2 regions of the Clostridium septicum genome follow, and region 1 is predicted to be linked to the other one. Evidence: riboswitches for the same ligand, from Rfam matches in the RefSeq annotation. Region 1 holds a riboswitch; the other holds the start of a gene.
The links. A riboswitch is a leader RNA that binds a small molecule or an ion and turns the genes downstream of it on or off. The one in region 1 is predicted to bind FMN.
Positions count from the first base shown of each region.

Region 2: it holds a riboswitch for FMN, as region 1 does, so the genes downstream of both, ribD (bifunctional diaminohydroxyphosphoribosylaminopyrimidine deaminase/5-amino-6-(5-phosphoribosylamino)uracil reductase RibD) here and CP523_RS10415 (ECF transporter S component) in region 1, are expected to answer to the same signal.

Region 1 is NZ_CP023671.1:2,269,759-2,282,345, forward strand. It holds gene CP523_RS10410 (Tex family protein) at 1-1,656, shown strand, start outside; FMN riboswitch at 1,706-1,821, shown strand; gene CP523_RS10415 (ECF transporter S component) at 1,988-2,584, shown strand; gene rimI (ribosomal protein S18-alanine N-acetyltransferase) at 2,637-3,086, opposite strand; gene tsaB (tRNA (adenosine(37)-N6)-threonylcarbamoyltransferase complex dimerization subunit type 1 TsaB) at 3,070-3,786, opposite strand; gene tsaE (tRNA (adenosine(37)-N6)-threonylcarbamoyltransferase complex ATPase subunit type 1 TsaE) at 3,783-4,244, opposite strand; gene CP523_RS10435 (metal ABC transporter substrate-binding protein) at 4,506-5,420, shown strand; tRNA gene CP523_RS10440 (tRNA-Trp) at 5,477-5,551, shown strand; gene CP523_RS10445 (NAD(P)H-dependent flavin oxidoreductase) at 5,653-6,720, opposite strand; tRNA gene CP523_RS10450 (tRNA-Trp) at 6,923-6,997, shown strand; gene CP523_RS10455 (ligand-binding sensor domain-containing protein) at 7,100-10,342, shown strand; gene CP523_RS10460 (hypothetical protein) at 10,465-10,746, shown strand; gene ybaK (Cys-tRNA(Pro) deacylase) at 10,784-11,260, shown strand; gene licT (BglG family transcription antiterminator LicT) at 11,465-12,313, shown strand; gene CP523_RS10475 (PTS transporter subunit EIIC) at 12,488-12,587, shown strand, end outside.
Region 2 is NZ_CP023671.1:3,057,275-3,069,861, reverse strand. It holds gene CP523_RS14155 (DegV family protein) at 1-255, opposite strand, end outside; gene CP523_RS14150 (transglutaminase domain-containing protein) at 378-1,607, opposite strand; gene CP523_RS14145 (DUF3221 domain-containing protein) at 1,733-2,095, opposite strand; gene CP523_RS14140 (DNA-3-methyladenine glycosylase) at 2,178-2,789, opposite strand; gene CP523_RS14135 (hypothetical protein) at 2,904-3,128, opposite strand; gene CP523_RS14130 (Ig-like domain-containing protein) at 3,273-7,031, opposite strand; gene ribH (6,7-dimethyl-8-ribityllumazine synthase) at 7,198-7,662, opposite strand; gene CP523_RS14120 (bifunctional 3,4-dihydroxy-2-butanone-4-phosphate synthase/GTP cyclohydrolase II) at 7,708-8,907, opposite strand; gene CP523_RS14115 (riboflavin synthase) at 8,962-9,612, opposite strand; gene ribD (bifunctional diaminohydroxyphosphoribosylaminopyrimidine deaminase/5-amino-6-(5-phosphoribosylamino)uracil reductase RibD) at 9,637-10,737, opposite strand; FMN riboswitch at 10,915-11,031, opposite strand; gene CP523_RS14105 (aromatic acid exporter family protein) at 11,107-12,075, opposite strand; gene CP523_RS14100 (radical SAM/SPASM domain-containing protein) at 12,100-12,587, opposite strand, start outside.

The sequences.
Region 1 (12,587 bases):
GCTAAATATAGAAAATGGATTAGAAAATTAGTTTTAAAGGAAGGTAAAATTGAGTCAAAAGGAAGTAGTGAAGAAACAACTCCTTATGAAATGTATTATGAATATAATGAAGAAGTAAATAAGATACCTCCACATAGAATATTAGCAATTAATAGAGGTGAAAAAGAAAAAATACTTTCAGTTAAAATTGTAGTTAATGAAGATAAAATAATAAATTATTTAGAGAAAGAATTGTTAAAAGGAAATTCAATAACTGATAATTATTTGAAATCTGCAATAAGAGATTCTCTAAAAAGATTAATATATCCATCTATTGAAAGAGAAGTAAGAGCAGAACTTACTGATATAGGTGAAGAGGGGGCAATAAAGATTTTTAAGGAAAATCTAAAAGCGTTATTAATGCAACCACCTATAAAAGGAAAAGTAGTTATGGGATATGATCCAGGTTTTAGAACAGGGTGTAAAGTTGCAGTTTTAGATAGTACAGGTAAGTTTTTAGAAAAAGCAACTGTATATCCGACTCTTCCTAAAAATGATGTTGAAGGAACTAAAAAGGTGTTAAAAGAACTTGTAAAAAAATATGATGTTGATGTTATATCATTAGGAAATGGTACAGCATCAAGAGAGTCAGAAGAAGTGGTATCAGAAATAATTACTGAAATTAAAAATGAAATTGGAAAAGAACTAGCTTATGTTATAGTTTCAGAGGCAGGAGCATCAGTATATTCGGCATCAGAGTTAGCAACTAAGGAGTATCCAGATTTAGATGTTACTATAAGAGGAGCAATATCAATAGGAAGAAGATTACAAGATCCTATGGCAGAACTTGTTAAAATTGATCCTAAAGCTATAGGAGTAGGACAATATCAGCATGATGTAACTCAAAAAAGATTAGAAGAATCATTAGCAGGAGTAGTTGAAGACTCCGTAAATAAAGTAGGTGTAGATTTAAATACAGCAACGCCATCATTACTTAATCATATAGCTGGAATAAATACAACTATAGCAAATAATATAGTGTTATATAGAGATGAAGTTGGTGGATTTAAAAGTAGAAAAGAACTTTTAAAAGTTAAGAGATTAGGGCAAAAAGCATATGAACAATGTGCAGGATTTTTAAGAGTGATGGAAAGTAAGGATCCTTTAGATAATACGTCAGTTCATCCAGAATCATATAACGTAGCTAAAAATTTAATTAAAGTATTAGGATATACAAGAGAAGATTTAATAAATAAAAGGCTGAATGATATAGAAGAGAGAGTTAAAGAAAAGGGATTAAATAATTTAGTTAAAGAGTTAGAAGTTGGAGAACCAACTCTTAAGGATATAATTAAAGAATTACAAAAGCCGGGAAGAGATCCAAGAGAGGAAATGCCTAAGCCAATTTTAAAAACTGGAGTAATTGATTTAAAAGACTTATCATCTGGAATGGTTCTTATGGGAACTGTTAGAAATGTTTCAGATTTTGGAGCATTTGTGGATATTGGAGTTCATCAGGATGGTCTTGTTCACAAGAGTCAAATGGCCAATAGATTTGTAAAACACCCTTTAGATATAGTTAAAGTAGGAGATGTAATAAAAGTAAAAATAATGGAAGTAGATGAAAAGAGAAAAAGAATTTCTCTTTCAATGAAAGATATAAAAGAAAATGAATAAAATACTTGTAAAATCAAAATGATGGTAATATAATGGAATTATAATAAAACATTATCTTCAGGGCGGGGCGAGATTCCCCACCGGCGGTAAAGCCCGCGAGCTAATTTAGCATGATTCGGTGAAATTCCGAGGCCGACAGTATAGTCTGGATGAAAGAAGGTAGGAAGTTAGATTAAAGAGGTTATTTGTATTTAATTTACATTTAACTAATTTCTTTTACTTGAATTTTTGCCCTGATGTATTTAAAACATCAGGGCTTTTTTATATTTAAAGTAAGACTAGAATTTCTAACTTAATGCCCCAGAGGATAGACTTTTGGGAGGGAATAAAAATGAACAATGAAAACAAAAATTTAAACAAATTAGTAAAAATATCATTACTAGGAGCAATTGCAGTTATATTAATGTATTTTGATTTTCCTGTAATACCAGCATTTGATTGGCTAAAAATAGATTTAAGTGATGTTCCGGCTCTTATGGGAGGGTTTGCTTTTGGACCTCTTGCAGGAATAGTTATAGAACTTATAAAGAATTTATTAATTTTGATTGTTAAGGGAACTAATACGGGATTTGTAGGAGAATTTGCTAATTTTATTGTAGGAGTTTCATTAGTAGCACCTGCGGCTTGGTTTTATCATAGAAATAAGAACAAGAAAACAGCTCTTATAGGAATGGGATTAGGATTTATAGCAATAGAAATAGTAGGAATAATAGCAAATGTGTATTTATTATTACCAGCCTATGGAATGCATATGGAATCAGCTGCATTATTACAATATATAACAGTTGGGTTATTGCCTTTTAACGGAATAAAAGCCGTTATTGTATCTGTAGTAACTTATGTATTATATAAAAAAGTATCAATGGCAATATTTAAAGTTGATTCAAACTTTAATAGTGAAAAAAAGGAACAGCTTACGGAAGCATAATATAAAAAGGAGTTATACTTTAAAAAGTATAACTCCTTTTTATATAATAAAATTAAAGTTTTTTATATTGCATTAATATAGCATTTTCTTTATTATCTTCGTAATAATTTTTTCTAATCCCAATTTCCTTAAAATTAAATTTTTTATATAAATTTTGAGCTGGAGTATTTGATTCACGAACTTCTAAATTTATTATTTCACAATTTAAATCATTGCATAGTTTAAATAAATATTTTAAAAGGTTAGTAGCAATATTATTTTTTCTATAAGAAGGGTGAACGCCTATATTAGTTATGTCACCTTCACCAACTATAATCCAGATACCTACAAAACCAACTATACTATTTGTAGTTTTATCTTTAGCAACTATATATTTAGCTAATGGATTATTAAGTTCAGCTTTTATAGATGAAACGCTCCAAGGAATAGCAAAACAAAGATTGCTTATTTCAAAAACTCCGTTTATATCATTAAGAGACATTAAATTATAAGTTATTTCCATTTTTTAATGCCAACCTTTTTTCAAGCTCTCTTTCTGCTTGAGGTTTTTTTAAATAAAGCGGTGATGAATTCACGCTATCATATTTACCTTCAATAAGCATTTTAATTCCAAGTTCACCTAAAGATGATGCTCTAACTATGCTTAAATGATTTGGAGCAAAAACAGCATTTGGTAAATGTTCTTTTAAGTAATCTTTATGTTTATTTATGCCATCACCAGTAAAGATTACTTTATCTCCTTTTTCTTTAATTAATTTTACTAAATATGGTAAATCAAGAGCATCATAATCAGTTATAGCAGTAAGATTTCCATTTTCATTTTTATATAAACAAGTATAAACACTATTTCTTAAAGCATCCATAATAGGACAAATTATACCATCAAAATTTATTAAAGAGTATGCTAATGCATCTAAGCTAGAAATGCTTACATAAGGTTTGTTTGAGCCAAAGCTTAGCCCCTTAACAGTAGCCATCCCAATTCTTAAACCAGTAAAAGAACCGGGGCCTTTAGAGACTACAAATCCATCTATATCATTTATATCTAAGTTGTTATCTTTTAAAAGCATTTCAACCATATCCATAATTAAAACTGAATGTTCTCTTTTATGATTTAATGTATATTCTCCAATTAGACAATCATCTTTCATAAGAGCTACAGTAGCAACTTGAGAGGATGAATCTATACTTAAAACAATCATATTTTTAACTCCTTTACGTAATTATATCTATCTCCATATGGTGTTATAGTTATTTTTCTAAAATTCTCACCCTTATCCAAATCTTTTTCTATTAATATATGAATAAAGTCTTTAGGTAAAATATCTTCTATGTAATTTGCCCATTCAATAATTGAAACACCATCAGAAAAAATATAATCATCAAATCCTATAGCATATATTTCATCTGGATCACTTACCCTATATACATCGAAGTGAAATAATTTTAGCCTTCCAGAATCATATTCATTAACAATTGTGAAGGTTGGGCTAGTGATATGTTCATTTATATCTAAACCTTTTGCAATTCCTTTAGTAATATGAGTTTTTCCAGTGCCTAAATCTCCTGTTAGGCAAACTATATCTCCGGATTTTAACAATTTGCCAAGAGCATATCCTATAGCAGTTGTACTTTCAACATTATCAACATTAAAGTGCATATAATAGCTCCTTTCTATATAAATCTTTATATTAATATATTTTATCCAAATTCAAGTAAAAAAGAAAGGTAATTTGTAACTATATATAAGTAAATATTTAAAATTATAAAAAATAGTTATGAAAGTAATTTGCTTTTAAGAAGGTTTAATTTTATAATATTGTAACATTATTGTAATATTACTGGAAAAGTGATATAGTATAATACTATTAGGATAATATAAGAAAGTATAAACATATTGAATTTAAAAAGAGGTATTATTATGAAAAAGCTTACTTATATATTAGTTATAGTCACATTAGGTTTATTTATGGGACTTGGTATATTTTCAAGTCCATTATTGGTAAATGCAACTAATGAGTTTGATAAAGAAAGAGAAGTATTTTTAAATATAACGACTGTGAGCAAACCGCAATATTATATGGTGAAATCATTAGTTGGAGATAAACATAATGTAGAATATTTATTTAGCACAGAAGAAGAAATAGAAAAATTTAAAGTAGATGAAAATATAATAAACAATGTATCCAATATAGATTTGTTTATATACACAGGGTTGAACTATGAACCTTGGATAAATAACTTAATTGATAACTTAAAAAAAGGTAGTATAGGAGTAATAAATATTAGCAGAGGTGTTAGACCGCTAGGATATGAAGTTAATAATAGCGCTAAAGAAAATCCTTATTATTTTTTAGGTTATAATGAATATAAAATAGCACTATATAATATAAAACAGTCATTGCAGGAGAGAGATATAAAAAATAAAGATTTTTATGAGGCTAATTATAATAAAAAGATAGAGGAACTTAATGGGATTATAGAACCATTAAAAAAAGAAATTGGAAAGCATAAAAATTATACTGTTATTGTTAATACTGATGAATTTGATTATTTATTAAAAGATTTAGGGATTAATTTTATAAAAATTAAAGGTGAGCCAAGTAAGAGGTCTATAGATGGAAAGATATTAAATGAATCAAATATAGTTTTTATAAAAGATAAATCTAAGCCAATGAAAGAAACTGAAGAATCAACAGATATTTCAAATGAAGAAAAATTAAAATATGATACTGTTGAATTAATTAAATTTGATGGAAAAATTTCATTTGATGAATTGATGATTAATAATATAAAACTAATTGCAGATACTTTAAAAAAATTACCATTGCAATAATTTTAAAAAAAAGTATTGATATTTATGTTAACTTAATATATAATAATAGATGTCTTAGGGGTATGGCTCAACGGTAGAGTAGTGGTCTCCAAAACCATTGGTTCTGGGTTCAAATCCTAGTGCCCCTGCCAAGAAATCTAGTAACGTTAGTTACTAGATTTTTTTATTAACTTTTATAGTAAAAAGGAGTTGTTTTTTAGACAACTCCTTTTTTATGAGTATTTTTATTATATTATGCTAATTTTATTTCTTCAGTAAGCTCATTCATAAGATCTTGAACTGAAACTATTTTTTTTATTTTTGATGCATTTTCACCACAGAATATTAAACCATTTTCAACATTACCTTTTACTGCATTTATTAATGCTTCTGTAATGCAATAAGGTGTAGTTGCTGGATTACAAGGAATTAAACAATTATAGCATTTAGAAACATTAATATTACTATTTAAAGTTCTTTTAACAAAGTTGTTTACTATGGCTCTTCCAGGCATACCAACAGGACTTTTAACAATGTCTATATTAGCCTCTGAGCAATTTATATATGCTTCTTTAAATTTAATATCTGCATCACATTCATTAGTGGCTACAAATCTAGTCGCCATTTGAACTCCAGAAGCACCTAATTTTAAGTATTTTGCAATGTCATATCCATTAAATACTCCTCCTGCTACAATAACAGGAATTGATTTTTTATATTTAATTTCAAAATCTTTAATTACTTTAATAATATTAGTTATAGTTTCATCAAATGCTTCAGTTTCTTCTTGTAATTTTTCTTTATTAAATCCTAAATGACCTCCAGCCTTAGGACCTTCTATTACAACCATATCAGCCGTTATACCATAATGTTTATCCCAAATATTTAATATTACTTTAGCTGCTTTACAAGATGATACTATAGGAGCTAATTTCACTTTAAATCCTTTGGTGTACTTAGGCAATTTAGTAGGTAAACCAGCTCCTGATATAATTAAATCTACACCAGCTTCTATAGCCGCTTCAACATGTTCCTTATATTTATTCATTGCAACCATAAGGTTAACACCAATAATTCCGTTATTAGATTTTTCTTTTGCAAGTTTTATATGCTTTTTTAATGCTCTTAAATTTGCTTCAAGAGTATTTGTTTCAAAATCATCTTCTTTATATCCAGTTTGAGCACCAGAAATAATACCTATTCCACCAGCTTTAGCAACTGCAGAAGCTAAATTTGAAAGAGAAACACCGATACCCATACCACCTTGTACTATAGGTATTTTTGCTATTAAATCTCCAATTATAAGTGGTTTTATATTCATAACAAAACTTCCTTCCCTAAATAATTTGATTATAAAATAATTTGATTATAAAACTATTTTAAACTATTATAACAAATTAAAAAAAATTAACAAGGGAAATTTATATCCAATTAGTTTTTATAATAAAAAGTTAATATTTTAGTATTTACTTAACTATATATTGACATATATTTGTTAGACATGTTAAAATGATTTTTGTTAAAGGGGTATGGCTCAACGGTAGAGTAGTGGTCTCCAAAACCATTGGTTCTGGGTTCAAATCCTAGTGCCCCTGCCAAAAAAAGAGTATATTTTAAATATACTCTTTTTTTTATGTAAAAGAACAGAAAAATTTGTTATAATTAATCTAATATAAAGAAATATACTAAGAGGTAAGGCTATGATTAATAGGGTTAAATATATTGTATCTGTATTAATTTTTATTTCTATTAGTTTGGGTTTTTTTTCAAATATTACATTTGCAGTTAATAATATTGATAGAAATATAAATTTTAAAAGTATAACTATAGAAGATGGCTTATCACAAACATCTATAGAATATCTTTTTCAAGATAGTCAGGGATATATGTGGATAGGTACTGTAGATGGATTAAATAGATATAATGGACATGAATTTGAAATTTTTAGATATAAAGAAGACGATAAAAAGAGTATAACTGGGAATTATATAGCAGCTGTAAATGAAGATTCGGAAGGGAATATATGGATAGGAACATCTAAAGGTCTTAATAAAATAAATACTAAGACTAAGGAAGTAAAATCATATTTTCCTGGTAAAGACGGATGTAATATATCTCATTATAACATAACTGAAATATTAGTTGATTCTAAAAATGATATATATGTAGCAACTGTAGGTGGTTTGAATAAGTACGACAAAGAAAATGATAATTTTGTAAGGATATATAATTCTATTAATACTGAAAGGGCTTTAAGCAATCAGTTTGTTTACTCGATAACAGAAGATATGAACGGAAATTATTGGGTTGGAACTGAAGGCGGTTTAAATAAAATAGAAAAAGATGGTTTAGTAACTAAGTATTATAAGAATGATTCAGATAATAGCATAAGCGCTGACACAATATTCAAAGTTTATGCAGATAAAGAAAAAGGATATTTATGGATAGGTACAAATAATGGAGGTTTAAATAAATTAGATTTATCAACTAATAAAATTGAAGTATTTAAAAATGTACCAGGAGATTCAAAATCCTTACCAGGTAATTTTGTTCAGGCTATTTTAAGGGATAGCAGAGGTACAATTTGGATAGGAACGGATAATGGCTTTTGTACGCTAAATGAACAGACAAATGAATTTACAACCTATAAAGCAAAAGTTTATGATCAACAAAGTTTAGTAAATAATAATATATTAAGTTTGTGTGAGGATAAATCAGGAACTATTTGGGTTGGAACCTATGATGGAATAAGCTTATTTAATCCTGATAATATATTTAAACATTATAAAAAAAATCCTTTTGATGATAATTCATTAAGTGAAAATATGATTGCAGGGATATATCAAGATAAGGATGGATTATTATGGGTAGGAACTGTACATAGTGGTGTAAATACAATTGATAGAGAAAATAATATTGTAACTAGATATAAGAATAATCCTAATGATCCTAATAGTATAAGTGACGATAATATAAGGGAAATAGTTGGAATTGATAATGAAATTTGGATTGCAACAGAAAATGGATTAAATAAATATGATAAAAGTACAGGAAAGTTTACAAGCTATAAATCAGACGGAAGTGATAATAGTTTAATACATGATGATGTGAAGACTTTGTATATTGATAAAGATGGAATACTATGGATAGGGACAAAAAACGGACTTTGTAGTTTTGATAGAAAGAATACATTCACTCAATATACAGATATGCTTAAAGAAAATAAGATAGATGATACAATGTTTGCAGACATTTATCAGGATGAAGATGGAATCTATTGGTTTGCTTCAGGTTTAGAGGGTGGATTAATAAAATATAATAAAGAAACTGGTGAAGTTAAAAATTATAGAACTAATGAAAAGAATAAGAAAAGTTTATCTTATAATGCAGTAAAGTCGATTGTATCAGATAGTAAAGGGACTTTATGGATAGGGACTCAATATGGATTAAATAAATTCGATAAAAATAAGGAAGAGTTCACAAGATATACTGAATCAGATGGTCTTAGTAATAATTTTGTATATGGAATATTAATAGATAGTGAAGATAATCCGTGGATGAGTACAAATTATGGATTATCAAAGTTTGATGTTAAGAAGAACAAGTTTATGAATTTTAATGTAACGGATGGCTTACAAGGAAGTGAGTTTAATGGTCATTCTTACTATAAAAGTGAAAATGGAGAAATGTTCTTTGGTGGAACAAATGGATTAACAAGTTTTTATCCAGAGCATTTAATTGAAAAGAAGTTTATTCCTAAGGTAAATATAGAAAGTGTATACAATAATGGAGAGGAAATTTCTATTGAAGATACAATAACACTTAATTATGATACAAATCAATTTCAATTGAATTTTTTTATGCCAGACTATAGAAATATGAGTAAAATTCAATATGCATATAGATTAGAAGGGTTAGATGATGAATGGGTATTTTCAGAAAATAGAAATTATGCTAACTATACTAATTTGCAGCCTGGACACTATAGATTTTTAGTGAAAGGAAGAAATTCTACTGGAGAATGGAGCGAAGTAAGAGCTATAAATATAAAGGTTAGCAACCCACCTTGGAAAACTCCTATAGCTTATATAATATATTTAATTATATTAATAAGTGTACTATATATTATATGGAATAGAGTTAAAATTTTAGATAGTTTAGTAGAACAAAGAACAAGGGAACTAGATAGTAAATTTAGAGAAAATGAAGAACTTTATGCTAAATTAATCAGAAATGAAAAGTATAAGAATAATTATTTCGTAAATTTATCTCATGAATTAAGAACACCGTTAAATGTAATTTTATCAACTCAACAGCTTATAACTAAATTAAATGAAGATAATAAACCTATACCAAAAGAGAAAATAAGTTATTATATGAGTACATTAAATAGAAACTCTAATAGATTATTAAAATTAATAAATAATATAATAGATACCTCTAAAATAGAGTCGGGGTCATATAAATTAGATATACAAGAATATGATATTGTATATCTAGTTGAAGAAGCAGCTCTTGCAATGAAGGATTTCATAGAAAATAATGGAATAGAGCTTATAATAGATCCAGAGATAGAGGAAAAGGTTATAGAGTGTGATAACACTGAGATAGAAAAATGTGTAATTAATCTCATAGCAAATGCAACTAAATTTACTCCATATGGAGGTAAAATACAAGTTAAATTATATGACTTAAATGATTGGGTTAAAATAAGTGTTAAAGATACCGGAATTGGTATAGAAGAAAAGTATCATGAAGCTATATTTAATAGATTTGGTCAAGCGTATAATGATGTATCAGAAGAACACGGTGGTAGTGGCTTAGGATTAACTTTAACAAAGCAGTTAGTTAATTTGCATCATGGTGAAATTACAGTTAATAGTAAATTGGGAGAAGGTAGTGAATTTGTAATTACATTACCAACAAATCAAAAAAATTATTAGTTATATACTAAGGAGGTTTAATTTTTAAATCTTCTTAGTATAATTGTAAATTTCAAGATTTAAATGATATAATAGAAATATAATTTTGGAATTTTTATAATAATAAAACAGGAAGTGATAAAATGAGAGCAGTAAATGCAAAGGTTATTGCTAGAAGGCAAAATGGTGTTGACGTAAAATTTAGTAATGGCATGAGAGATTTTATTGCATCTATAGATAAGGAGAACTTAACAATTGAAGATATAAAAAACTATAGTGTAAATGTTAAGGTATATTCTATAATTAGAAATTGCTGTAATGCATATCCAGCTAATGTTTTAGAATTAGGAACTAGTAAATCCGATGATGAAGAAATAAAAGATCTTTTAGATAAAATAGTGGATATGGTAGGTTATACAATTTAATAAACATATTTAAATTAGATTAGGAAGGTTTTAAGTAGTGGCAAAAGTTAAGACAAATGCAATTAGGATATTAGAAAAAAATAATGTTAAATATGAAATAATTACATATGATTCTAAAGATGGAAAGATAGATGGTATATCTGTAGCAGAAAAAATTAATAGGAATATAGAGGAAGTTTATAAGACTTTAGTTACTATAGGAAATAGTAATGAATTATATGTATTTGTTATACCAGTAGATAAAGAGTTGGATTTAAAGAAAGCAGCTAAAATAGTTGAAGAAAAAAAGATAGAAATGATACACGTTAAAGATATATTAAAATATACCGGTTATATAAGAGGCGGCTGTTCTCCATTTGGAATGAAAAAGCAGTATAAAACATTTGTAAATGATACGGCTAAAAACTTAGAAAAGGTAATAGTAAGTGGTGGGAAGATAGGAATTCAAGTAGAAATTAATCCAGAAGCCTTAATAGAAATTCTAGATGTAAAATTTCAAGATATAATAAAATAGTAGGGAAAAATAAAATATAAATAAAAGTATATAGAAATAATCAAAAAATCTTGACATCGGTTACTAAAGATGATATTATTAATGCATAAATTAAATGTATGGATTGTTACTGAGACGCAGGCAATACTTAAATTGAGAATGTGGGTTAATCATATCTTAGTTTAGGTTTTTTTTATTTTTCCGCTTTAAGGAGAATTAGGTTTTATGATTGTAGAAAAAATTTTAAACAATAATGTAGTTGTTTCAATAGACCCTAAAACAAAAAAAGAAGTTATCCTTATGGGGTGTGGAATTGCTTTTAGGAAAAAAGTAGGCCAGGAAGTTGATGAGAGCAAGATTGAGAAAGTGTTCATGGTTGATGATAAGAGGTTAGGGAACAAGCTAAAGAAACTAATCAATCAAATTCCAGATGGGGTATTTGAATTATCACATGAAATAATTTGTCATGCTAGTAAAGAGTTAGATAGAAAGCTTGATAAGCAGATATGTATTTCACTTTCTGATCATATAGCTTTTGCGTTAAAAAGATACAGAAATAAAATCCAGATAAAAAATGATTTATTAGATGAAATAAGACGTATTCACAAAGAGGAATACAAGGTAGCACATTGGGCAGTTGATTATTTGAATAAAAAATTAAAAATTAATTTGCCAGAAGATGAAGCAGGATTTATAGCTTTACATTTAGTAAATGCTAGTTACAATGAGACGGCTAAGGAATCACTTATTGCTACAAATGTTATAAAAGGAGTTTTAAACATAATAAGATATTATTATTCGGTAGAATTTAATGAGGATGACTTAAATTATGATAGACTTCTAACCCATCTTAAATATTTTGCGAAAAGGGTTATAACAAATAATCAACACAAGGAAAGTGATAGTACATTTATAGAATTAGCATCTCAAACTTATCCAGAGGCTTTTGATTGTGCTTTAAAGATAAGGTATTACATAGAAAACAACTATGATTATGAGGTTAATAATGATGAAATAGTATATTTAACTATGCATATTCACAGAGTTATTTCAGTTTTAAAAGATAGCAATTAAATAATTAGATTGTTACTGGTTATGCAGGCAAGACTTAGATTTATTGGAGTAATTTTATATTATATATTTAAACCTATTGGTTAATAATATATATGTATAAAAGTAAACTGCTCTAATAAATTTAAGTCTTTATTTTTTTATATTATTATTTATAAATTAAGGAGGAATTATAAAATGCTACAACAATTACAAAGAATTGGTAAGGCTATCATGCTTCCAATAGCAGCCCTTCCAATAGCAGGTATTTTACTAGGAGTTGGTGGTGCATTACTAG
Region 2 (12,587 bases), 790 kb from region 1:
TATAACAGAATCACCATTATCAATATGCTTTTTAAATGCTTCTTTAAAAACATAAGAATTTATTTGTGACGTTGTAGGTAACTCTCCTGTTCTTATCATTTCATAAAATTCTTTAGGTTTCATAGTTTGACCTAAGTCATCTGGTATATCTTGCCCCTTTAAATTTATTCTTATAGGTAAAACCTCTATATTATTTTCTTCAACAAACTTTATTGGTAAATCACAACAAGAGTCCGTAATAATTACTGTTCTCATATTTTATACCGCTCCTTTAAATAAATATACTTTACTTTATTAAATAATTTAGATGAAATTTAATATTTAATGATATACATTTTCATTTTTAATTATACATCCTAACTATTATTTTTTAAAGTTTATTTAATACCCTTTATTTCAAAATCAAATTTAAAATGTTTTTTACTAATGTCTTCAAAATTTACTCCTTCACATATTTTTATATGCTTGTTAGTTATTCCAAAGTATCCTTTATTAACATCTATAGGTATACAAATTTGTGTTTCTACTGGAATCCATCCTACCTTTTCTATAAATATTTCTGCCCAAGTATGATAACAATCATTAGAAATTTTACCTAAAATAAATTTTGCTGGAATATTAAGACGCCTAACTATAGCTATAAATATGTTAGTACTTTGAATACAATTATCTTCATCTTTTAACACTGATTTAATGTCATTTTTATTATCTTTAGAATTAAACATTTCTTCTGCCACTTTTTTACTAAAATTCATTGTTCTTGTATAGTTTAATACTTTCTCTATCATCTTATATTTTTCTTTTTCAAAAAAACTTAAACTATTAACTAATCTATTTAATTTCTCACTATCTATATCTTTAATTCTTAGGTTTACAATATATTTACTCAAATCATAAATATCCAACTCTTGTTGTATAATTAATGGATGTGTCTGTAAATTTATTTCATAATAAGGTTTCTTTTTATATATATGAGTAACAGATTGATGTGATGAATTTAATAACTTTAAATCCACATTTTTAGCCTTTATTGAATATTCCCTTTTTGACAAATATTCTGACCTAATAAGACTATTTCTTAATTTTTTAATTTTCTCTAATATTATGTCTTCTACATTATCTAAATTTAAATTTTCCGTATCTATATGCTCTTTAAATTCTATATGTTTAAACGCTTCCACACAATTAAGAGTTTCATTAAAACACCTTGTTCCAGGTTTATCTCCTCTTTTTAATAGCCTTTTATGAATAGTTTCTATTGATGCTGTTAAACAAAAATGATATACTTCACTATCAATTAAAGATAATCCGTGATATATATGATTAAAATATTTATGATTTCTTAATGTAATAGGTATTATTAAATTTTTTTTATATTTATTAATAAGCTCTTTTGCTATATTAATCACAAGTTTTTTCCATAAATCCAAATCTTGAAAGCTTTCAGCTTTTTCCTCATAATTTATTATTTCGTCTGGTATAATATTTCTTAACATAAAGCCTATTTCTTCCGGATTATACATCATACTATTAGGAATATTTTTAACTAGTCTCTTAGCAACTGATGTTTTTCCTACTCCAAAAGCACCATTTATTATTACTATCAAGAAATCTTCCTCCTATATTTTTATATTTAGTAATATTTTACTATATTTTACAGGTTTATTCTATAAAAATAAAAAGAACATTTTGCGATAAAGAAAATTTAATCTCAAAATGTTCCTAATATTGCTTATTTTTTTGAAATATATACTCTTTTAGCTGTTGCTTGTGGAGGTATGGATTTAGTCATGGCATCATTTAGCCTAACATAAACTTTATCCCCTTTTTCAAACTCAATCTTTTCCTTAGTATCATTAGATGAATCCATAACTACAGTTTCTTCATTTATCAAAACTAATACTTGTTCTTTTAGAATTTCACCTCCTTTTAGATATCCATCTACTAATATTTTAATAATATTTTCCCCTTCAGCTTTTTGAACTTCAATAATTTCTCCTATCATTACTGGGGATCTAGGTGGTTTTGCATATACTGGTACTACCCCTATAATCATAAAAAGTAAAAAACCTAAAATTAGTCTTTTTATTTTCATGGTTTATCCTCCTTAATATTTAAATTTTATAATAGTTTTTTATTATTGCTATCCAAATATACATAGCTATATTTCCCATAAACTACTTTACTGATACATAAGGATTATCTTTAATGTAAAATCTCCACAAAAAATCTACTGCCTCCTCTGCATAATCAATCCCTACCCTCTTTGTTTCTACTATATCAAAATTATTATAACTAGAATTTTCTATGTATAATCCTCCATCTAAATATAACTTTTTATAATTTTCAGCTTTAGTTATATTTAAAGCCATACAAAGCTTCGATGGTCCATTAGTTAAAGCTTTCTTTTGACTTCTACTTAAACTTTTATAGTCTTTTTTAAACCTAGTATTAGATAAATATTCTAAATTATCTAATGGCTCAATAGCTCTAATTAAAACTCCCTCTGCAATGTCTTTTTCACCTGAAATTACGTTAAAACAATGATATAATCCATATATAAAATATACATATGCTATTCCTCCCTCTTCATATAAAGGTTCGGTTCTTTCTGTTCTCCTACCGTTATATGCATGGCTTGCTTTGTCTATAGCTCCAATATATGCCTCTGTTTCAACTATTCTACCTCTTATTTCTATACCGTCAATTTTCCTTACTAGTACTTTTCCTAAAAGATCTTTTGCAACTTCAAGAGCATTTCTTTTATAAAATTCTTTATTTAATATCATATTAATCACCACTTAAATACTTTTATATTATAAATTATAAACAAATTTATAAATTTAATACTAAACTAAAATAAATAGAAAATCCACAGCATTTAAGCTGTGGATTTCCCATTATTAATTATTCCATTCTATTATTAATATTTTAACTTCGTCTTGTTTAAGTTCAACTCTATATCCATCTAATATAAGCCATGTAATAAGTTCCTTTTCAATTTTGTCTTTCTCAGCATCTTCTAGCATAAATATAGCTGATATTTTATTTACTCCTATGCTTTTTCCATATTCTATATTTTTTAATATCTTTTCTTTTTGCTCATTAACTCTTTCTTGCCATCCCATTTTCTAATCCCACCATTTCCATTATTATCTATATAGTTATATGATAGAATTGAATAGATTATGCTATTTTATGTTATTATAATTTATTATTTATCCTAGCTCAAAGTAACTTAAAACATTATTACATTTCATTTTAACAATCTCTTAATTTGAATAATATTCTCCCCAATCAGCTAATTTCTTTACTTCAGGAGCATTATTAGGAGTTCTATCGCCATCTTTAAATGGAGCCATCCAAACATCTATCGCTCCTTCTTTTCTCTTAGATTTTACTATAATTTTTTTTATTCCTGTATTTTGATTTTGTCCTGATGGATTTATTGACTCTTTATAAGGTTTAGCCTCTACTACTTCAAACTCTAAATTTCCTTTTGTAAGAAGTTTAACATATAATCTATTGTCTCCATCTTTTAATATAACAGCTTTACCATTTTCAACAATATCAGCATCTGCCTTTGTATGCATTTGCCAAATAACTTCGCCTTCTCGTTTTAATAAGAACTCATCTCTCATTAATAGCTCATTTCTATTTATAAAATTAAATCCTCTATTTACCTTTACTGCATAATTTTCATATGCTGAAGTTAAATCTAATACACCATATCCTCCATCTTTTCCATTAAGTTTTTTATCAATTACTTCTGAATATGCTGGAACTACTTGATTTATCTCTTTTGAAGGATTTATTACTAAAGTATTATGACCTTCTGCATTTTTTCTATAGTATGACCATCTCTTACCATTTTCGGTATTTTCCCAATATCCTTGTAAATTATAATTTTCCTTACCTAAATCCATTGCCCATCTTACACCTAGTGAATCGTATACAAAGCTACCTATATCTAAATCCCCATGTGGTGCTCCATTTAATCCACCTTTAAAACCTAAGAAACTACTTTCTTTATTACCCCAATCTTTTCTCATTGTTATTACAGATTGATTTTTATACATTTTGTCTAATTCCTTAGGGGCATCACCTTTATATAAGTTTGGATCATACCATAATAAATCATATACATTAACTATTGAATCTACTTGATCCATATAAAATTTATGATACCAAGTTAATTCTGGTCTATTTAATTCCTTTGCAAACCATAAATTTAAATATCCAACAGGATTTACTAAATCATTATCTGAATAATTATATGTTCCTGCTTTCCCTGTCATAAACATAGGATATTCAGCTGTTTCTTTTATTCCTGGTGCATTTATAAATAAATTATTACTGTTAATAGCTGAGCTTACAGCTGATAAGAAATATACAAGATATCTAGTTCCATAATCCCAATATGAAATTCCCTCAATGGAATCACCTTCTGGTGCATATTGTGGAAGCCCATGTTGTATTGACTTAAATGCTTCTTGTATTATTTGTGATGCAAGATCTGTGCTATTCCCTCCCATTATTGCTAAAGCTGAAGTAGAAAATCCTGTATTACACACAAAATTCCAATTAAATCCATCTTCAACAAAACGATGGTCATTTTTTTTATAATGATCTAATGCAATATTTAGAGCCTTATTAACTATTGCATCTTCTATACTCTTCTTTTGAGAATCATTTAAATAATCATATAACCAATCATAACCTATAGCTACACCATTAGATGTCATAGCTGTATCTAATAAATGTTTATGGCTCCAATCTGGATAGTTGATTGCAACATTTTCAAGTTCACTCCAAGCTCTATCTGCATACTTTGTATCCCCTGTAATTTTATACATAAATGATAAATCAACTATATATTTCGATGCCAAAGTATTTAATCTTACTCCATCTGGTTTATTATATGGAACTACTGGTTCATTAATAATTTTATCTATTCTAGATTTTAATTCTCCATACCATTCTTTAGCATTTACATCTGTATTTATTAATTTTTTTATTCTATTAAAATCAGATTGATTAGCTAAAATCCTAGGATGTTCAGTTTTAACAGTTGCTTTTATATTGTTAATTGAAGGTGAAACAAATATTGTTCCTTCTGCTGTTGTTTCATTTCCAGAATTATCACTTGCTATAATAGTTATGTAATCGTATCCATTAAAATTATTATTAGGTTTATATACATAAACTCCATTTGAAATATTAAATTGTCCATTTGCAGTTGATTTTAATATTTTAAAAGTTAGGGAACTACCCTCAGGATCTATTGCATTTAATGCCCCATTAATATTAACGTTTTCATTAGTCTTTATGATAAAGTTTTCAAATACAGGACTCTTATCTATTTTATCTATATTAACATTTATTTGATCTAAAGCATAATTACCACTTTCATCTTTAACTGCTATACTAAAGCTATCCTTACCATAAAAATTTTTATTTGGATAATAATCAAATTCTCCTGTATCTTTTAAATTAATAGATCCATTTGATGGATTTGCTAATACTTTATACGTAAGCATTTCTCCATTTACAGATTTTGCTTTTATTTTACCACTTGCAACTTGTCCTTCTTTTATATTTATATCATTTATATTATCAATGCTAATTTCTGATGTATCTCCAACAATTACTGGTATTTCCAATTTAATTTTTTCACTCTTTTGAGTAATTACTAATTTAGCTACTCCTTTATTTACTCCTCTAATATTACCAATGTCACTAACTGCCATAATTGAATCGTCTGATGATTCAAAAGTAACATTTTTATCAGTGGTATTTGCTGGATTAAATTCTAAACTTAAACTTTTTTCTTCTCCATCATTTAAATTAATTATAGAAGGATTTGCTTCTATACTTTTTACCTTAATATATTTTTCAACAACAGTATTATCAACCCAAACAGTTCCAATACTATCATCATATAAATACTCAAAAACTATGCTTCCTAATGTTTCCTTTGGTAAATCGATAATATATTCGAAATTTCTCCAATCCATATCCCTATCGGCATCTATAGTTATAGTTCCCATAGGCTCTATTTTATTTCCATTAGTATCTTTATACTGTAATCTTAAACTTAAACCTTTACCTTCAAACCCTGTTGTTTTGATCCATTGAGAAATTTTAATTGATTGTTTTTGCATATCTGCTGGAATATTTTTAATTATTTGATTTAATGTACCCCTTGAGTTTTTTCCTAAAGTTTCATTTTCTATTTTTACAGAAGAATTACCTTCTTTTAAAATGCTATTATCTGATGAAACTAATAATCCTCCAGTGCTTTTCCACACTCCCCAAGATTCTGGTACTCCATCACTCTTTATTTTTTCATATCCTCCATTTTTAACTAAACTATCAACTGGATTTACAGGATTATTTGGTTGTGTAATACTTATATCACCTATAGCCTTTAATACAGGATCGTTAAAATATACTTTACCTGTAGTATTAGCTGATATATAATTTTCAATTTTTAAACCATAAACCTCTTCTCCATTTAACTCCTTTGGAATATCTATGTAAGTCTCTAATTTAGTCCAATCTGTTGTTTCTGTTAACTTAGGATTTAAATCTAATATGTCAATTTTCTGATTACTTTTATTTACTATTTGTAATCTAACATTTGCTGTACCACCTTTTAAATTTTCTGTTTTAACCCATTGAGAAAACGTATACTTTTTATCTAATAGATCTTGCGTTAATTTTACAGTTTGATGAACAATAACATTATTTTTATCTTGATTTGTAATATGTACTAATAAGCTACTAGGCTTGTCTTTAATTATGTTAGTCACAGTAGAAGATATGTAATTCCCTCCTTTTGCATAATAATTCCATTCCTCTGGTGTGCCATCATTATTACTATCACTGTACTCACTATTTGTAATAATATTTACTGATTTTTTAGTTTCTGCTAACACATTTACTACTGGTAAAAAGAAATTCACTAAAAATACTACTACCATACTAGAAACTAAAAATTTTAAAAAGTGTTTTGACTTTTTTCTCATATTATATCCTCCTTAAATAAATTAATTCAAATCGGTTTACTAAACTGTAAAAGTTAACCTTTATCTGAATTATATAATATAATTATATATAATACAATAATAAAAGTTAACGTTTTCAATATGTTTTTTTAGAAAGTGAATTCAAAAAGAATTCACTTTCCTTCTCTTATTTAAATTTACCTAATAAATTAGACATTTCTATAGCTGATACTGCCGCATCAAATCCCTTATTTCCAGATTTAGTTCCAGCTCTTTCGATAGCTTGCTCTATATTTTCTGTAGTTATTACTCCAAATATCACTGGTATTTCTGTCTCTAAACCAATATTGGCAACTCCTTTTGAAACCTCAGAACAAACATAATCATAATGACTTGTGGTTCCCCTTATAACTGCTCCTAAGCATACTACAGCATCATAATTTTTACTTTGTGCCAATTTTTTTGCAACTAATGGTATTTCAAATGCACCAGGCACCCAAGTTACTGTAATACTATCCTCATCTACACCATGTCTTTTAAAAGCATCTATAGCTCCACTAACTAATTTAGATACTATAAACTCATTAAATCTTGCCGCTACAATTGCATATCTTTTCCCTTTCCCTATTAAATCCCCTTCAATTATCCTCATAATAATAATCTCCTTCAAAATTAAATTAATTTATAAAAATTTTATTTATAACTTAAGTAAATGTTCCATTTTTTCCTTCTTAGTTTTTAAATAAAATATATTATCTTTGTTACTTTCAATTTCAATTGGTACTCTTTCAACAATATTTAAACCATATCCCTCTAACCCTGAAATTTTTTTAGGATTATTAGTCATTAACCTTATTTTTTTAACTCCTAATAATTTTAATATTTGAGCTCCTATTCCATAATCTCTAAGATCCTCTGGAAATCCTAATTTTAAATTTGCTTCGACTGTATCAAATCCTTCATCTTGAAGCTTATATGCTTTTAACTTATTTATTAATCCTATCCCTCTTCCTTCTTGTCTCATATAAAGAAGAATTCCACTTCCTTCATTACTTATTTGCTTCATAGCCCTATCAAATTGTTCGCCACAATCACATCTTTTAGAACCAAAAACATCTCCTGTTAAACATTCAGAATGAACTCTTAATAAAACCGAATCATTCTCTTTAATATCCCCTTTAACTAAAGCTACATGATGCTCTCCATTAAGTCTGTTTACAAAACCAATAGCTAAAAATTCACCATATTTTGTTGGCATTTTAGTTTCTACCATCTTTTCAACTAAAATCTCCCTTTTACTTCTATAAGCTATTAAATCTTTAATAGTTATAACTCCTATACCATGTTCTTTAGAAAATTCTAATAATTCTGAAGTTCTTGCCATAGTTCCATCATCTTTAATTATTTCACATATAACTCCAACTTCTTTTAGTCCTGCTAGTTTAGCTAGATCTAAAGAGGCCTCTGTATGACCTGCTCTCTTTAAAACTCCACCTTGTTTACCTATTAAAGGGAAAATATGCCCTGGCCTTCTGAAATCATTTGGCTTACTATTATTTTTTACTATATTTTGAATTGTAGTAGCTCTTTCAAAGGCTGATATTCCTGTACTAGTTTCTTTATAATCTATAGATACAGTAAATGCTGTTTCATGATTATCTGTATTATTTTCAACCATTGGAGTTAACTCTAAATTACTTGCTATTTCCTGGCTTATTGGCATACAAATCAACCCTTTACCATGTGTAGCCATAAAATTTATATCCGCTCCAGTAACCATTTCACCCGCCATTACTAGGTCTCCTTCATTTTCTCTATCTTCATCGTCTATAACTATGATCATTTTTCCTAATTTAATATTTTTTATAGCCTTTTCTATTGTCATAAATTTACTCATATATTTGGGAAAATAAATTCCCACTCACCACCTTTCAATAAATAAAAAAATCTCTTACATAAATCCATTTTCACTTAAAAACCCTTTTGAAATCTTAGAACTTTCCTCATTAATATCTTTACAAAAATATAGCTTTTCTAAATATTTAGCTAAGATATCGCATTCAATATTGACTTTTTCACCTATAGCTTTTCTAAGTAGTGTAGTTTCATTTTGACTATGAGGAATTAATGAAATCTCAAAAGTTTCACCTTTAAGTCTAGCTATTGTTAAACTTATTCCATCAATAGCTATAGATCCTTTATAAACCATATATTTGCTTGTTTCTTTTGTAGCCTTTAAAGTTATCCATGTAGTTTTATCCTCTCTTCGAAAATTAATTATTTCAGCCATAGAATCAATATGTCCACTTACAATATGTCCATTAAACCTGTCATTAACTTTCATAGCTCTCTCTAAATTTACTTTTGAACCTATATCTAAGTATGTCAGATTACTTTTATCTAAAGTTTCTTTCATTATATAAGCTGAAAAAAAATCCTTTTCTTTAGCAATTAAAGTTAAACATACTCCATTAGTGGAAATACTATCTCCTATATCTACATCCTCTAAAACTTTCTTACACTTTATAGACACTTTATATGATTTATCATTTTTTTCTAAAAACTTAACTTCTCCAATTTCTTCAATAATCCCAGTAAACATTGAATCCTCCAAAATATAAATTAATTAACCAATAAAATTTCCTATAACTAATAAGTCTTCATTAAAACTTCTAATCTCTTGAAATTTTAAATTATATGACTCCTTTACTTCTTTAATCCCTAGACCTTCAACTGGGGTTAATGCTTTTTCACCTCCAAATATTTTTGGTGCTATAAATGTATATACTTTATTTACTAATCCCTCTTCTAAAAATGAATAGTTTAAGTTCCCTCCGCCCTCTACAAGAATGGAATCTACATTTCTTTCTCCTAACTTTTTCATTACTTCCTTTAAATTTACTTGTCCATTTTTATCATTTACTTCTATAACTTCAATACCATTACTTTTAAGTACAATTTTCTTATTTTTATCAGCTAATCTAGTAGTAAATATTAAAGTTTTTGAACTACTTTGATTCTTCAAAACAAGAGACTCTATTGGTATTTTTAATGAACTATCTAAGACTACTCTAAAATGATTACTTAAATACTCATTTATATCATCACCTCTATATCTCAAATCTGGATTATCCTTTAATATTGTATTTATTCCTACCATAATACCTTTATATTTTTTTCTTAAACTATGGACAAACTCTCTAGATTTCTCATTAGTAATCCACCTAGATTTATGTTTAGCTGTAGCTATTTTCCCATCAATTGTCATAGCCCACTTTAATGCTATAAAAGGCTGTTTATTTATAATATAGTGATTAAATATTTCATTTAATCTTTGACACTTCTCTTCTAAAACTCCTACAACTACTTCTACACCTTCTTCTTTAAGAAACTTAACCCCTTTTCCTTTTACTAACGGATTAAAGTCTAATGTTCCTACTACAACTTTTTTAATTTTATGTCTTTTTATTGCCTCTACGCATGGTGGTGTTTTCCCATAATGACAACAAGGCTCTAAAGTTACATACATAATTGCTCCTGCTAAATCTTCATTTGTATTATTTATTGCATTAATTTCAGCATGTTCCTTCCCAAATATCTTATGGTATCCTCCTCCAATAACTTTTCCATTCTTTACAATTACAGCTCCAACTAAGGGATTAGGATTTACATAACCTTCTCCTTTTTTAGCTAATTCTAAAGCTCTGCTCATAAAAATCTCATCCATAATTATTCCCCCTAAAAACTAAATAAGAGCCTTGAAAACAAATGCTTCAAGGCTCTAAAATTAAACTATTATCTATACAATCTTTTATAAAAATTATATTTTGTTTTTATAAAAATAGAAGCTCTGAACCTAAAAAGTTCAGAGCAAATAATCCTATAAATAATCATAGTTTCAAATTTATTTCTTCTTTCATCCAGACTATACTGTCGGCTTCGGAGTTTCACCGAATCATGCTAAAACTAGCTCGCGGGCTTTACCGCCGGTAGGGATTTCCACCCTGCCCTGAAGAAAATTATTAACTTTTACAAATTTATCTTACCTCTATAAGGTTAATTTGTCAATATTTTCTTTTTCATTAGTAGTAAATATTTAACTCTCTTCAGATAGATAGCTTTTAGCAAAGTTTCTTTTTATTTCTAAGAACTCTTCAATATCATTTAAAAGTTGTAATAGCTGTGATCTATTTTCAAATTCTTCTCTTGTTTTTGGTAAATCCATTTTTTTAAATTCATTTCTAAGAATTATTAACTTTCTAAGTAATTCTTTACAATCATTTGTTTCTTTTATATTTTTAGCTACTTCCTTTATAAAGTTAGACATTATAGTAGTTTGCTTAAAAGACATATAAAACTTATCAAAATGCAATCTCATTCTCTTTATAGTATCATATTGATTTATTCTCATATTTATATAATCTGTATAATAAGAATTAGTTTTTAAGAATTTATTATTTACAATCTTATAAACAGTATATTTACTATCTGTTAATTTTTCTTCTATTTCATCCATTAATTTTCCTTCATCAACATCTACAGTATGAGTAACTAATGATTTTGACATCTTAAATAGTATAATTCTAAAAGCTTCTTCTATATAATCTTTATCCTCTTTAAATTTATCTTCTAATGATGGCATAAAAAGATTAGCAATAGCTGCTGTTCCTATTCCTATTAACATAATTAATAATTCATTTACAATCCAATAAAGATTTATATTTTCTGCTATTAATAAGTGTGTTGATAAAACTACTGTAGCTATCATTCCTTCTTCTATTTTCAACTTAGATGTTAGAGGTATAAATATTATTAAAAATATTCCAAAAACCATTGGACTTTGCCCTAATAATTTGTAAAGAACAACTGATACCATTAAACCTATTAAACATGCTAGAATTCTATTTCTGCTTACTATCAATGCCTTTTTTCTAGTATCTTGGATACTTAAAATAGCTATAACTGCTGCTACTGGTGCAAAATTCAACTTTAATAAACCTGCTAAGGCTAAAGCTACTGTTGCTGATATTGACATTTTAAATGTTAAATTATAAACATACTTCACTTACTATCCCCCATTTTATATGTATTATTTCTTAACTTTATATCTCTTAGCATATCCACATTTTTTACATAAATCTTCTACTGCTTTCCTTTTTGAAAAACCCTCATAAATTTTTATTGCTCTATCAGAATTTATTATTTTTTCCATAGAACTATTAAAAATATTACCTAAAGGTATATTGCCCTCACTATCAAGGCAACATGGTACCACTGTTCCATCTACTAATATTCCTATTTGATCTCTTAATCCATAGCAAAAAACCTCTTCTTCCTCTTCTAACAAATTAATATTAGGCCAATTGAATTTTTCAGCTGTATTAAGATATAAATTTTTTCTAAGCTTTATCCCTAATTTATCTTTTAAAGATTCCTTTATACTTATATTTAAATTTAATTTTTCTTCTAATAGTCTAAATATACAATTATTTAAACTATTACTTGCTTTCATTTCTACTGTGTCCATATTCCACAATCTTAATGAACATATTATATTACTTTTTTCGTTAGCTTCAT